Regions from separate parts of the Paenibacillus sp. SJS-P3 genome, predicted to be linked through region 1. Evidence: riboswitches for the same ligand, from Rfam matches in the RefSeq annotation. Region 1 holds a riboswitch; the other holds the start of a gene.
What was found. Region 1 has a riboswitch for FMN ahead of AC06G8_RS11810 (DMT family transporter). Riboswitches for the same ligand answer to the same signal wherever they lie in the genome.
Positions count from the first base shown of each region.

Region 2: it holds a riboswitch for FMN, as region 1 does, so the genes downstream of both, ribD (bifunctional diaminohydroxyphosphoribosylaminopyrimidine deaminase/5-amino-6-(5-phosphoribosylamino)uracil reductase RibD) here and AC06G8_RS11810 (DMT family transporter) in region 1, are expected to answer to the same signal.

Region 1 covers NZ_CM160043.1:2,563,460-2,569,730, reverse strand. The annotation lists gene AC06G8_RS11830 (hypothetical protein) at 1-326, shown strand, start outside; gene AC06G8_RS11825 (ATP-dependent DNA helicase) at 382-2,304, shown strand; gene AC06G8_RS11820 (DUF6509 family protein) at 2,306-2,605, shown strand; gene AC06G8_RS11815 (MGMT family protein) at 2,670-3,047, shown strand; gene AC06G8_RS11810 (DMT family transporter) at 3,044-4,024, opposite strand; FMN riboswitch at 4,147-4,300, opposite strand; gene AC06G8_RS11805 (hypothetical protein) at 4,432-4,818, shown strand; gene AC06G8_RS11800 (MFS transporter) at 5,062-6,271, opposite strand, start outside.
Region 2 covers NZ_CM160043.1:2,077,106-2,083,376, forward strand. The annotation lists gene AC06G8_RS09465 (spore germination protein) at 1-1,053, shown strand, start outside; gene lysA (diaminopimelate decarboxylase) at 1,206-2,537, shown strand; gene AC06G8_RS09475 (peptidylprolyl isomerase) at 3,336-3,767, shown strand; FMN riboswitch at 3,985-4,188, shown strand; gene ribD (bifunctional diaminohydroxyphosphoribosylaminopyrimidine deaminase/5-amino-6-(5-phosphoribosylamino)uracil reductase RibD) at 4,466-5,596, shown strand; gene AC06G8_RS09485 (riboflavin synthase) at 5,581-6,255, shown strand.

The sequences.
Region 1 (6,271 bases):
GAAATTCTGTGGATCTGCTGCTGATCCAGTTCGTGCGGGATCAAAAAAGCATGCTGGCGAGCCTCGTTCTCGTACCGGAGGAATCGAAACCCCTTTACAAGGACTTCCCGGCGGATTATGATGAAAATTCTACGTGGACCGTGGATGACGGCGGCAGCATGAGCCCGGAATCCTTTTCCTTGCGCTTTGCCGCGCGTACCGGCGAAGGCATGGTTCTGGGCATGGAATGGAATGCCGCCGAGGGCAGCAATTCCTTTTTGCTGCAAGCCGATTCCGGCAAGCTGGCCGATCTCGGCATCGGCGGCGGAAGATACATGAGTCCATGACGGGGCATGACGCTGCCCCGCAGAAATCTAGAACCAAGCGGAGGCTGCAGCGCATTTGACCCCATATCCTTTCGAATTTGATCCGACCCGTCCCTTCATCGAGCAAGCCAGCGACTGGATCTCGGATGTTTTCTACGATATTCTGCCTGAAGCCGGCTTTGAAGTCCGCGATGAGCAGATTTACATGGCCTTCCAGCTGGAACGGGCCTATAAGGAAAAGAAAACGCTGTTCGCCGAGGCCGGCGTCGGCACGGGTAAAACACTCGTCTACCTGCTCTATGCCGTCGCATATGCCCGGTATACCCGCCGGCCTGCTGTCATCGCTTGCGCCGACGAATCGCTGATCGAGCAGCTGACGAAGGCGGAGGGAGACATCGCCAAGCTGGCGGCTTACCTGGACCTGCAGGTGGATGCCCGGATGGCGAAGTCGCAAAGCCAGTATCTGTGCCTGAACAAGCTCGACGACGTGCGGGGAGACGAAGGCTACGAGGCGATCTACGAGACGCTTCCCGAATTCGTGCGCAAGCCCGACACGCTGCAGTCCTTCCATCCGTACGGCAGCCGCAAGGATTATGCCGGGCTCGACGACGCCAACTGGTCGAAGATCGGCTGGGACGTGTTCCAGGACTGCTTCGTCTGCCCGCAGCGCCATCGCTGCGGCATGACGCTGTCGCGCGACCATTACCGGAAGTCGCCCGATCTCATTATTTGCTCCCATGATTTTTACATGGAGCATGTGTGGACGGCCGAAGCGCGCAAGCGGGAAGGCCAGCTGCCGCTGCTGCCCGAGCATAGCTCGGTCGTATTCGATGAAGGCCATCTGCTGGAGACGGCGGCCCAGAACGCATTGACCTACAAGCTCCAGCACTCGGTATTTGAATCCATCATCAGCCGTCTGCTGCAGAACGACATCCGCGAAACGCTGGCGTATGCGATCGAGGACGCCATCACCCGCAGCGAGGAGCTGTTCCGGCGCCTGCAGCAGGCCAGCCGTCCCGTCGAAGGATCGGAACGTCTGGAGTTCGAGCTGACGCCGGGCCTGCTCCGGGAAATCCGCGCATTCCGCTCCTTGCTGGAAGAGATCGAGGAGCAGCTCGTATTCGAGAGCGGCTTGTTCACCCTGGACGGTTATCACCTGACGATCGTGGAAGAGCATCTCGATATGATCGGCACGGCCCTGGCGCTGTTCGAAAAGCCGGAAGGGCTCATCACCTGGCTGCTGCCAGATCCTGACGGCTTGACGCTGGTCATGATGCCGAGGCTGGTCAAGGAAGTGCTCCGGGAGCGGGTATTCGCCAAATCGATGCCGATCATCTTCTCTTCGGCTACGCTGTCGGCTGGAGGCTCCTTCCATTATGCGGCCGATACGCTCGGAATCGAGGATTACTTGAGCTTCAGCACTCCGTCTCCGTACGATTATGCTTCCCAGATGCGGATCCATCTCGATCCTGCCGCGGCAGCGGAGGACAAGAGGCGGCGCACGGTCGAGGCGCTCCGCCACAGCGGAGGAAGGGCTCTCCTCCTCTTCCCGTCCCGCAAGCAGCTAGAGTCGTTCCGCGACTGGGCTGCCGGAGCGCCGGAGATGAAGGAATACCGGATGCACTTTGAAGGCACGGCGGAAATAAGCAGCCTGATCACGGCTTTCCAGCAAGACGAGGAAAGCATCCTGTGCGCCCATACCCTATGGGAAGGACTCGATGTGCCGGGTCCGTCGCTGTCGCTCGTCGTCGTCTGGGATCTGCCTTGGCCGCCGCGTGATCCGGTCTTCAACGCCCGGCGCCAAGCGGCGGAGAGCGCCTTCGAGGAAATCGAGGTTCCGTTCATGCAGCTGAGGCTGAGGCAAGGGGTCGGGAGGCTGATCCGGTCGCGCGGTGACAGCGGGGAAGTCGTCATCCTGTCCTCGCAGCTGCTTGACCGTCAAGTTCGGGAAGCCGTCGTGTCGGTGCTGCCCGAAGGAACGTTACAGGAGGAGAATTGATATGGAAATTACGGAATACAGCGTGGAGAAAATCAAGGATCCGTTCGGCATTCTGGACGGACAGCGGTATGAATACCTGCTTCAGATCGAGGTTGACGAAGAGGACGAGCTGTATTCGCCGAGCGGCCTGTACGTGCGCGCGGTGTACAAGCAAGAAGGAGCGGGAGGCTCCATCATCCGCCACGAGATCCGCGAGCGGGGCAGCGACCGGCTGCTGGACTTCGGCCTTGAGGATGAAGAGCTCGCCGAACTGGAGACGTTCTGCATGGAACATATCGCCGATTCGGAAGCAAACGGATAAACAGGCAAGAGCCCGCGGCTGCTGGTCAGCGCGGGCTCTAGTTCTACTTATGGGGGAGAGACATATGCAGCCTTTTACGGAAAAAGTGATCCGGGTCGTCGGCGCCATCCCGGAAGGCAAGGTCATGACCTACGGCTCGGTCGCGGCAGCGGCCGGAAGCCCGCGCGCCGCGCGCCAGGTCGTCCGCATCCTCCATTCCATGGGGGAGAAGTACGGGCTGCCCTGGCATCGCGTCGTCAACGCGGCAGGCTCCGTGTCGCTGCCGGGAGATGCCGGCGAGCTTCAAAGGGCATTGCTGGCCGCGGAAGGCATCGAAGAAGGCTTGCGCGGAGCGATCGATCTCGAGCGGCATCGGCATGATGCAGATGGAGAGTCGATCGATCGTGAGCGGCATCGGCATGATCCGGATGGTGAGCAGTCCGGCGGCGAAGCCGGACATTAGGCGGCGGGCTGCTCCGCCGCGGCTCTGGCCGTGCTGCGGCTGAGCATGACGAGCACGCCCCAGATGAGCAGGAAGCCGATCAGCTCATGAACCTTGAGCACGGATCCGAATACGATCCAGTTGATGAGGACGCCGACGGCAGGGAAGGCAAGCTCGGCCAGCGTGGCGATGGAAGCCTTGGTCGAGGAGAGCCCTTTATAATAAAGCAGCATGCTCAGCAGCCCGGGAATGAAAGCCTGGAAGAGCAGGTTGACGATGAGAATCGCAGCCGTGCCCGAGCTGCCGAGCGGCTTCCAGGCATCTCCGGCGGCCAGCAGCAGAATGCCGAGCAGCGGTATGGCGAGCAGGAAGCGGAGCGAAGTGACGATATGGAAGCCGAGCTTCTTCTTCAGCAGGTATTTGCCCATGACGGTCGATCCGCCCCACAGGAAAGCGGCCGCGATCGAATACAGGGCTGCCTGGGAGCCGAGATCATGCAGGCCGAGCTGCGGAGCATGGAAGCCGAATGTAAGCAGGTACGTTCCGGCGAGCGCGACGAGCAGATACCAGGAAAAGCGGGCTGGGAAGGATTCCTTGAGCATGAAGCGGGCAAGAATGATGGCCAGCAGCGGCTGCAGCTTCTGCAGCAGCAGGACGGCATTGAAGTTGCCCATCGTGAACGCGGACGTGAACAGCACCGTGGCGATGGCGGAGCCGCCCCAGGAAACGAAGAACAGGGCTCCGACGACGCCGAGGGTGAGCTTGCCGGTGAGCTGATGACGGTAATGGATAAGGACCGGTACGGCATAGAGAGCGAGCAGAAGATGCTCCAGGAAAACGATCTGCGGAGACGTGAAGGTTTTCAGAAGCAGGATGCGGAAGAGGGGATCGACTCCCCAGAGCGTCGCGCCGAGAACGACGTACCAGATGCCGCGGCTGCGGGTGAACAGGCTTTTGTCCGCGCTGAGCGGACGGTCAAGCGTAGCTGTGTCTTTCAATTCAACAACCTCCAGTGGCGGGTTTTTGAATTGAACCTCGTAGAAGCTCCGAACCCCCGCCAGATGACAAATGGCGGGGGCACGAAATAATACGCCTCGCCATGATCGTGGCACGAAGCGCATTAAACCTTCTCTCATCCGGACTGTCACCGTCGGCCTTGGACTCGCACCAAGTCAGTCCCTGATCCGCATATGCAGATCAGGGAGTCGCGGGCTTCGGCGCGCGTTCGCGCCGTCACCGCCGGTAGGGAATCGCACCCTGCCCCGAAGGTTCATATTCAGTTGTGTGAATTATATCACAAGGCGACAGCACTCGACAAGAAAAGTTCATGGTTGCAAGGAGCAGCAGAGCATCTCCCCAGGTATAATAAGGAGACAAGCGCAACTGGGAAAGGGGAATACAGGTCATGAAGAAATGGACATTCGCGGCGCTCGCGGTTCTCGTGCTTCTGGTCGCGGCGGGCTGCGGATCTTCCGGCAACGCGCCATATCAGGACGAATCGGCGGTCAAGGTCGCGATTACGAGCGACCCGGCAGCCGTGGCCGGAACGCCGCTGCAGCTGACGGCGGCCATCGAGGGACTGGTCACGGAAGAGAACCTGAAGATCGACTTCGACATCCGGGAAGAAACGGAGCAGGAGCTCCCAATATTGATCACATCCAAGAAGAAGGCCCAGGGTCAGTATGAGGTCACGCATACGTTCGATAAGCCGGGCATATACGTCATCTACATCCATATCTATTCCGGAGACGATCTCCATATCATCAAGCGCAGCACGTTCGACGTCGCATGAGCCGGAAGCCGGCCAAGGGCTGTTCCCATCGGGGGACAGCCCTTTTTGCATTCCCGCTTTAGGCGCGGGACAGACAGGTCCATCCCTGGCTATCGCGGATCAGACAGGTCCTTCCCTATCGCGGATCCGCATGCCGCGATGTATTCGTTCCCGGATCTTAAACACCTCGTCCGTAACATCTCCGCAGGCTGCTGTCCATGAAATCGCATGCGAAGCGGGCTGAGGCTCCGCTTGGCATCGGCATCAACCGGAAGCCTCAAGCTCCGATGAGCTGCCGCTCGATGGGCTGCGTCTTGCCGCAAGATGCCGGGAGAGCAGGAGGAAGAAGAGGAAAGCGAGCGCGCTCAAAACCAGATTGACGGCAATGACGGTCTGGTACGAATGCTGAAGCCGGTAAAGGATGCCTCCTCCGAGCGCGGCAGCCGCTCCTCCGAGCTGATGGACGAGCAGCAGAAATCCGGTGCGCAGGCCGCCCGGTCCGCCGGCGCTCTCCTCCGCGAGCAGAATGCCGCCCGATACGGCGCCAACATAGCTTGCGCCGAAGAGCAGCGAGAAAAATACAGGCGACAGCTGCAGATGGGGAAGCAGCAAGGAAAAGGCGAGGACGCGGACTCCAAACAGCAAAGCCAGCGCTGAAGATCGGGAGGAGCGGTCCAGGAAATAGGAGAACAGGAGCCCGCCGCAAACTTCGAGCACGCCGAGCAGGCTGAGGGAAGCGGCGATCGTCGCTGCCGGCACATGCGAGTGTTGATGGATGGCTGCCAGGTTCATTTCCACGGTGCCCATGCTGAAGCCGCAGGCAAGGAGAGAGAAGGAGACGGCGAGGAATACGCGGTTTCGGGCCATGTCCAGCAGCGCGGCGGATTTCTCCCGCCAGCTACGGGGAGAGTCTGCGGAAGAGGCGGCGGAGCTTCCGGACTGAGCTCCGGCATGCGGCTTTTGGCCGTCCTCCGGTGGAAGAGCCGTTTCAGTAGCTGCGGAGAGACCTTTTTTCTCGACGAGAGGAACCTGTTCCATATCGCCATTCAGGCTTGCCGCCCGGCGCCGGAAGACGAGCGCCGCCAAAGGCAGGAACAGCAGGTGGACGACGAGCAGCACACCATAGAGCTGTCTCCACTCGTACTTGTGGCCTTGCGTCAGCAGCGGCGTCAGCACGGCCAGGCCAAGCGACCCGGCGCTGCCGAGCAGAGCGAGCGCTTTGGCTCGGTGATGACGGAACCAGTCCTGCACGAGCATATAGGCCGAGGTGGCTCCGAGCCCGCTCAATCCGGCAAGCAATCCGTTCCCGAGCCAATATCCGAGCGTGCCGGGAATGAACAGCACCGAGGCGGCGCCGAGGGCGTTCATCGCGGCGGAGATTCCCATCGCCGCTGCATAGCCTTTGCGGTCGGCGAGAAGGCCGCCGAGCGGCGCGCAAACGGCGGTCAGCACGATGGCGGTCGACCACGAAAAG
Region 2 (6,271 bases), 490 kb from region 1:
TCGCGCGACGGGTTCGTCGAGACGATGCTGATGAACGTGTCGCTCGTGCGCCGCAGGCTGCGGGATCCAATGCTGCGCCTGGAAAGTATCCGGGTCGGAGAGCGGACAAGGAGCGACGTCTGTGTCGCTTATATCGACGACATCGCGGACAAGGAGCTCGTCGAGTCGATCCGCGATAAAATTACGGCCGTCAAGCTGGACGGCATTCCGCTCGCGGACAAGCAGCTGGAAGAAGCGACAGTCAAGCGCGGATGGAACCCGTACCCGCTTGTCCGGTATTCGGAGCGTCCGGATGTGGTCGCCGCGCATTTGCTGGAAGGCAACGTCGCCGTATTCGTCGACACCTCTCCGAGCGTCATGATCCTGCCGACGACGTTTTTCGATCTGGTCCAGCATGCGGAAGAGAACAGGCAGACGCCGTTCATCGGAACATATTTGAGATGGCTCCGTTTTTTCGGCATCATGGCTTCGTTGTTTCTCGTTCCGATCTGGCTGCTGTTCGCCATGAATCCGCATCTGCTCCCGCCTTCGCTGGCTTTCATCGGGCCGGATAAGCACAGCAAGCTGCCGCTGTTCGTCCAGTTCCTGCTGGCGGAAGCGGGCATCGACCTCATGCGGATGGCCGCACTCCATACGCCTACGCCGCTGGCGATGGCGATCTCGCTCGTGTCCGCGATACTGGTCGGGGATATCGCCGTCAAGAGCGGCCTTTTCATCAACGAAGTCATTCTGTACGTGGCCGTCGCCGCCATCGGCATGTACGCCACTCCGAGCTACGAGCTCAGCCTTGCCAACAAGATCGTGCGGCTGCTGCTGATCTGTCTGGTGGCGGCCTTCCATATTCCCGGGCTTGTGCTGGGATGGACCGCGGTGTTCGTTCTGCTCGTCATGCAGCGTTCGTTCAACCGGCCCTACATGTGGCCTTTCATCCCGTTCGATCCGCAAGGGATGATCAACATCATTTTGAGGTTGCCGGTCATGAAAAACAAAAAGCGTCCGAACCTGCTTCGTCCGCAGCAGCGGGACAAGATGCCCGATGCCGAGGGAAGCTGAAGCGGCAGACTTCGGCGGCCCGGTCGAAGATGCAACAAATGCAAATGAAAGGACACAAAATCCATTTCTCCTCCAAACAGGGGTCGTTTATACTTGGATCACAATGATAAACGATTCCCTCCGGCGGAGGGCGGAAAGAAGGTGCTCTTTTCATGTATTTGCACGGAACAGCCCAAGTCAATGAACAGGGCCGCCTGGAAATCGGCGGCTGCGATACGAAGGATCTGGCGGAACAGTACGGCACTCCGCTTTATATTGTCGATGAGGCTCTTGTGCGTCAGCGTGCAAGGGAATATGTCGACGCATTCAAGGCTTCCGGATTCAAGTTCCAGGTTGCTTACGCAAGCAAGGCGTTCAGCACCGTGGCGATGTGCGCGATCGCCGAGCAGGAAGGGATGTCTCTCGACGTCGTATCCGACGGAGAGCTGCACACAGCTCTGCAGGCCGGTTTCCCGGCAGAACGCATCCACTTCCACGGCAACAACAAGACGCCTTTCGAGATCGAGATGGCCATCGACGCCGGCATCGGCTGCTTCGTGGTGGACAACTTCACGGAGCTTGAGTTGCTGAACGCGATCGCCGGGTCCAAAAACCGCAAAGTCAATATTCTGCTGCGGATCACACCGGGTGTAGAAGCGCATACCCATGACTATATTTCCACGGGACAGCAGGATTCGAAGTTCGGCTTCGATCTTGCGGCCGGTGCCGCTTATCGTGCCGTAGAGGAAGCGTCCAAGCTCGATAATATCGTGCTTCTGGGCATCCACTCCCATATCGGCTCCCAAATCTTCGAAGTGGAAGGATTCCGCATGGCCGCTGCCAAAGCGGCTGAATTCTCTGTCGAAGTCCGAGACAAGCTGGGCCATATCTTCCGCGTCATCAACCTCGGCGGCGGCTTCGGCATCCGCTACACGGAAGAGGATGCCCCGCTTCCGGCCAGTACCTATATCGCCGCGATCACCGATGCGATCCGCTCCAACTTCTCCGCAGCCGACTATCCGCTGCCCGAGATCTGGATCGAGCCGGGCCGCAGCATCGTGGGAGATGCCGGTACGACGCTGTATACCGTCGGCACGTTCAAGGAAATTCCCGGCGTGCGCAAGTACGTCGCCGTCGACGGCGGCATGACCGACAATCCGCGCCCTGCGCTGTATGAATCCAAGTACGACGCCGTGCTTGCGAACCGCGCTTCCGAGCCAGCGAGCGAGACGGTTTCCGTAGCGGGCAAATGCTGCGAGAGCGGCGATATGCTCATCTGGGACCTCGAGCTGCCGAAGGCGGAAAGCGGCGATCTGCTGGCTGTATTCTGCACCGGCGCCTACAACTACGCGATGGCGAGCAACTACAACCGGATCCGCCGGCCGGCCGTCGTCCTCGTCAAGGACGGCCAGTCCGACCTCGCCGTGCAGCGCGAATCTCTGGAAGATATATCCAGAAACGACCTTCTGCCTGAGCGCCTGCGCAAGGCTGGCGTCCAATCCTAGTCGTAAAAGCATAGCCCTTCGGAGAAACCCGCGTTAATCAACGTCGGGCTTCTCTTTTTTTAATTCCGTTTGCCTAGTTCTCCGAGGTTCTTCGGTAGTGAGTGAATTAGACGGATTTTTCGCCTAATTCCTTGAAATTAGGGTAAATAGGAGCGAATAAGAAGGGTTTTCCGCCTTATTCCTTGAGATTAAGGTAAATAGGAGCGAATAAGACGGGTTTTCCGCCTTATTTCTTAAGTTTAAAGTAAAAAGGAGCAAATAAGACGGGTTTTCCGCCTTATTTCCTCGAGTTTAGGGTAAAGAGATGGGAATTAGACGAATTATTCGTCTAATTTCAAAAATTTGGAATGAACACCGTGTTTGACGAACTTATCCAACGTATTGATGGACGGACAACAAAGGTTTCTCTCTGCTCCTGTGCAAACGGAGCTGTCCTCTGTTTGGACAGCTGCCGTTTTGCTTTTCGAGAATAGAACCCGCGCGAGAACCGCGGTTTCTCTCTGCTCCTGCGCAAACGGAGCTGTCCTCTGTTTGGACAGCTGCCGTTTTGCTTTTCGAGAATAGAACCCGCACGAGAACCGCGGTTTCTCTCTGCTCCTGCGCAAACGGAGCTGTCCTCTGTTTGGACAGCTGCCGTTTTGCTTTTCGAGAATAGAACCCGCGCGAGAACCGCGGTTTCTCTCTACTCCTGCGCAAACGGGGCTGTCCTCTGTTTGGACAGCTGCCGTTTTGCTTGGAATGCTGCCTTAGTGTATGATAGAATCCGTACATACCGTTAGAGGACAAGGAGTGACTATCATGGCAAAACAAGCAAAAATCACGCTGGAAAACGGCGGAGAAGTGGTTCTGGACCTGTTCGAAAAGGACGCCCCGAACACGGTCGCCAATTTTGAAAAGCTCGCGAACGAGGGCTTCTACAACGGACTGAGCTTCCACCGCGTCATTCCGGGATTCGTCGCTCAAGGCGGCTGCCCGAACGGCACCGGCACCGGCGGCCCTGGCTATACGATCAACTGCGAGATCAACCCGAACAAGCATGAGCGCGGCTCCCTCGCGATGGCGCATGCGGGACGCAATACGGGCGGCAGCCAGTTCTACATCTGCTATCAGCCGCAGCCGCATCTGGACGGACAGCATACGGTCTTCGGCAAAGTTGCCAAGGGCATGGAGTATGTCGATGCGTTCAACAACGGCGCGAAAATGGCCAAAGTAGAAGTTTCCGAGGCTTAAGGAAGGCTTTGCCCGAATAGTCCGGCGGAGGGACAGCCCTCTGCCGGCTTATTTCTTTTCTCCCTTGTCCGCAGCCGCGAAGCCGGAACGGCTCCAATTCCAAGCCGCCGACTTGCAATTTGGATGGAGGCAAGGTAAGATGCAGGAAGAACAGTTATCATTCTGGATACAGTTTCTTGCCGGCATGATCGTTCGACAGGTTTGAACCAAATACAGCGGTTTCCTTCGGGGTCGGGTGAAAGTCCCAACCGGCGGTGATCCGCCTGCGAGCGCATGAGCACATGCTCCGCTCGGCAGCGCGGCAAGTCCGTGACCCGATTGCCATTTCCCGCAAGATCTCGAGAGCCTGCGGCGCAAGGCAAGCGGTGGACCTGGTGAGATTCCAGGACCGACAGTACAGTCTGGATGGGAGAAGGAGCCGCTTTTGATGCTCGCCATGCCTTGTTCCAAGGCGTCTATTTTGGCATCCATCAGCGAAGGCCATCCCTCCGGATGGAGGATGTTTGGCTTATTCGCGAAATGTTTTGCCATAGACACCTGCTGGTACGAAGCATGCATGGGGGAATAGCGACGGGTGTCCGTCTGCTTTCCCCTACCCTGGCAAGGAACTGTACTTTCCTTGCCGGCGTGATCATCCTAAGCGGACTCGATTGTCATCCACACCCCCGAAGGTTTAGCGTCGGGGGTGTTTTTGCGTTATGGAACGGATGGACGACGGATTTTATATGGATCTGGCCCTGGAGATGGCTGCAAAGACGTCGGGGCAGACCTCGGTCAATCCGGTCGTCGGCTGCGTCGTCGTCAACAACGGCCGCATCGTCGGCATCGGAGCGCATCTGAAACGGGGAGAAGGCCATGCCGAGGTGCATGCGCTCAATATGGCCGGCGAAGAAGCGGAAGGCTCGACCGTCTATGTGACGCTTGAGCCATGCAGCCACTTCGGCCGGACGCCGCCGTGCTGCGATCGGATCATTGCCGCCCGCGCGGCCAAGGTCGTGATTGCGGCGATCGACCCGAATCCCGCTGTCGCGGGAAGCGGAGCCGGCAAGCTTCGCGAGGCCGGCATCGAGGTCGTCACCGGAGTCCGCGAAGCGGAATCCAGACGTCTGAATGAAGCGTTCAACAAATTCATTACGACCGGGCTTCCGTTCGTCACGCTCAAGACGGCCTCGACGCTGGACGGCAAGATCGCGGCGAAAAGCGGCGACAGCCGGTGGATTACCGGACCGGAATCACGCGAGGCGGTCCATGCGCTGAGACATCGCCATCAAGGCATCATGGTCGGGATCGGGACCGTGCTGGCCGACGACCCTTCGCTCAGCGCAAGGCTTTCCGTGCCGGCGCTCCAGCCGGTCCGGATCGTTGTCGATTCAACGCTGCGGCTCCCGCCGAAGGCCAAGCTTATGGATGGCGCCGCCCCGGTCATCGTGCTGGCGTCTGGCGCTGCCGACCCGGCGAAGCGGGCGGCTCTGGAAGCCGCCGGCGCCGAGGTGATCCTTTGCGGCAATGGCCGTACGGTCGACTTGAAGCAGGGAATGAAGCAGCTCGGCGAGAGAGAAATCGGCTCGATCCTCCTCGAAGGAGGGGGCAGGCTGAACGGGGGCATGCTGGATAACAGGCTCGTCGACCGGATCAGGCTGTTTTTCGCTCCGAAAATCATCGGAGGGGGAGCCGCTTCGCCGGGAAGCTTTGATTTCGGCGGGTTTCTGCGGATGGAAGAGGCGATAACCCTCGTGGATACGGAGATGGAGCGGTTCGGAGACGACTGGTGCTTGTCCGGAGTTCCGCTTTACGGAGATAAGGAGGCTGAGCCATGTTCACCGGCTTGATCGAAGAAATAGGCACCCTGCAGCGGGTGTCCCAGAGGGGCGAGGCTCTCTTGCTGACTATTGGAGCTTCCAAGGTTTTGGAAGGGGTCGGCCTCGGGGACAGCATTTCCGTCAATGGAGTGTGCCTGACGGTTACTTCCTGGGACAAACGAAGCTTCAATGTGGACGTCATGCCGGAAACCTACCGTCATACGAATCTGAAGGACCTCCCGGCCGGAAGCCCCGTCAATCTGGAACGGGCGATGGCGGCAGGGGGGAGGTTCGGAGGGCATATCGTTCAAGGGCATGTGGACGGCACCGGCATGATCATGCAGCGCAGGGTCGACGCCAACGCGGTCGTGTTCCGGATCAAGCCTCATGATGACGCGCTTATGCGATATGTCATTCCCCAGGGATCCATTACAGTCGACGGTATCAGCCTCACGGTAACCGGTACGGAAGGCGGCGGACTCGACATATCGATCATCCCCCACACGTTGGCCCAGACGGTGCTTCAGCATAAAAAAGCCGGAGACACCGTCAATCTGGAATGCGACATTGTCGGGAAATACGTGGATCACCTGCTTCATTACGGCAGCCGATCCGTATCCTCGCCTTCCGCTTCCCAGCCCTCTGGCGGTCTAAGCGCCGCCTTCCTTGCCGATAATGGATTTATTTGAGAAGCCTGAAGGGAGA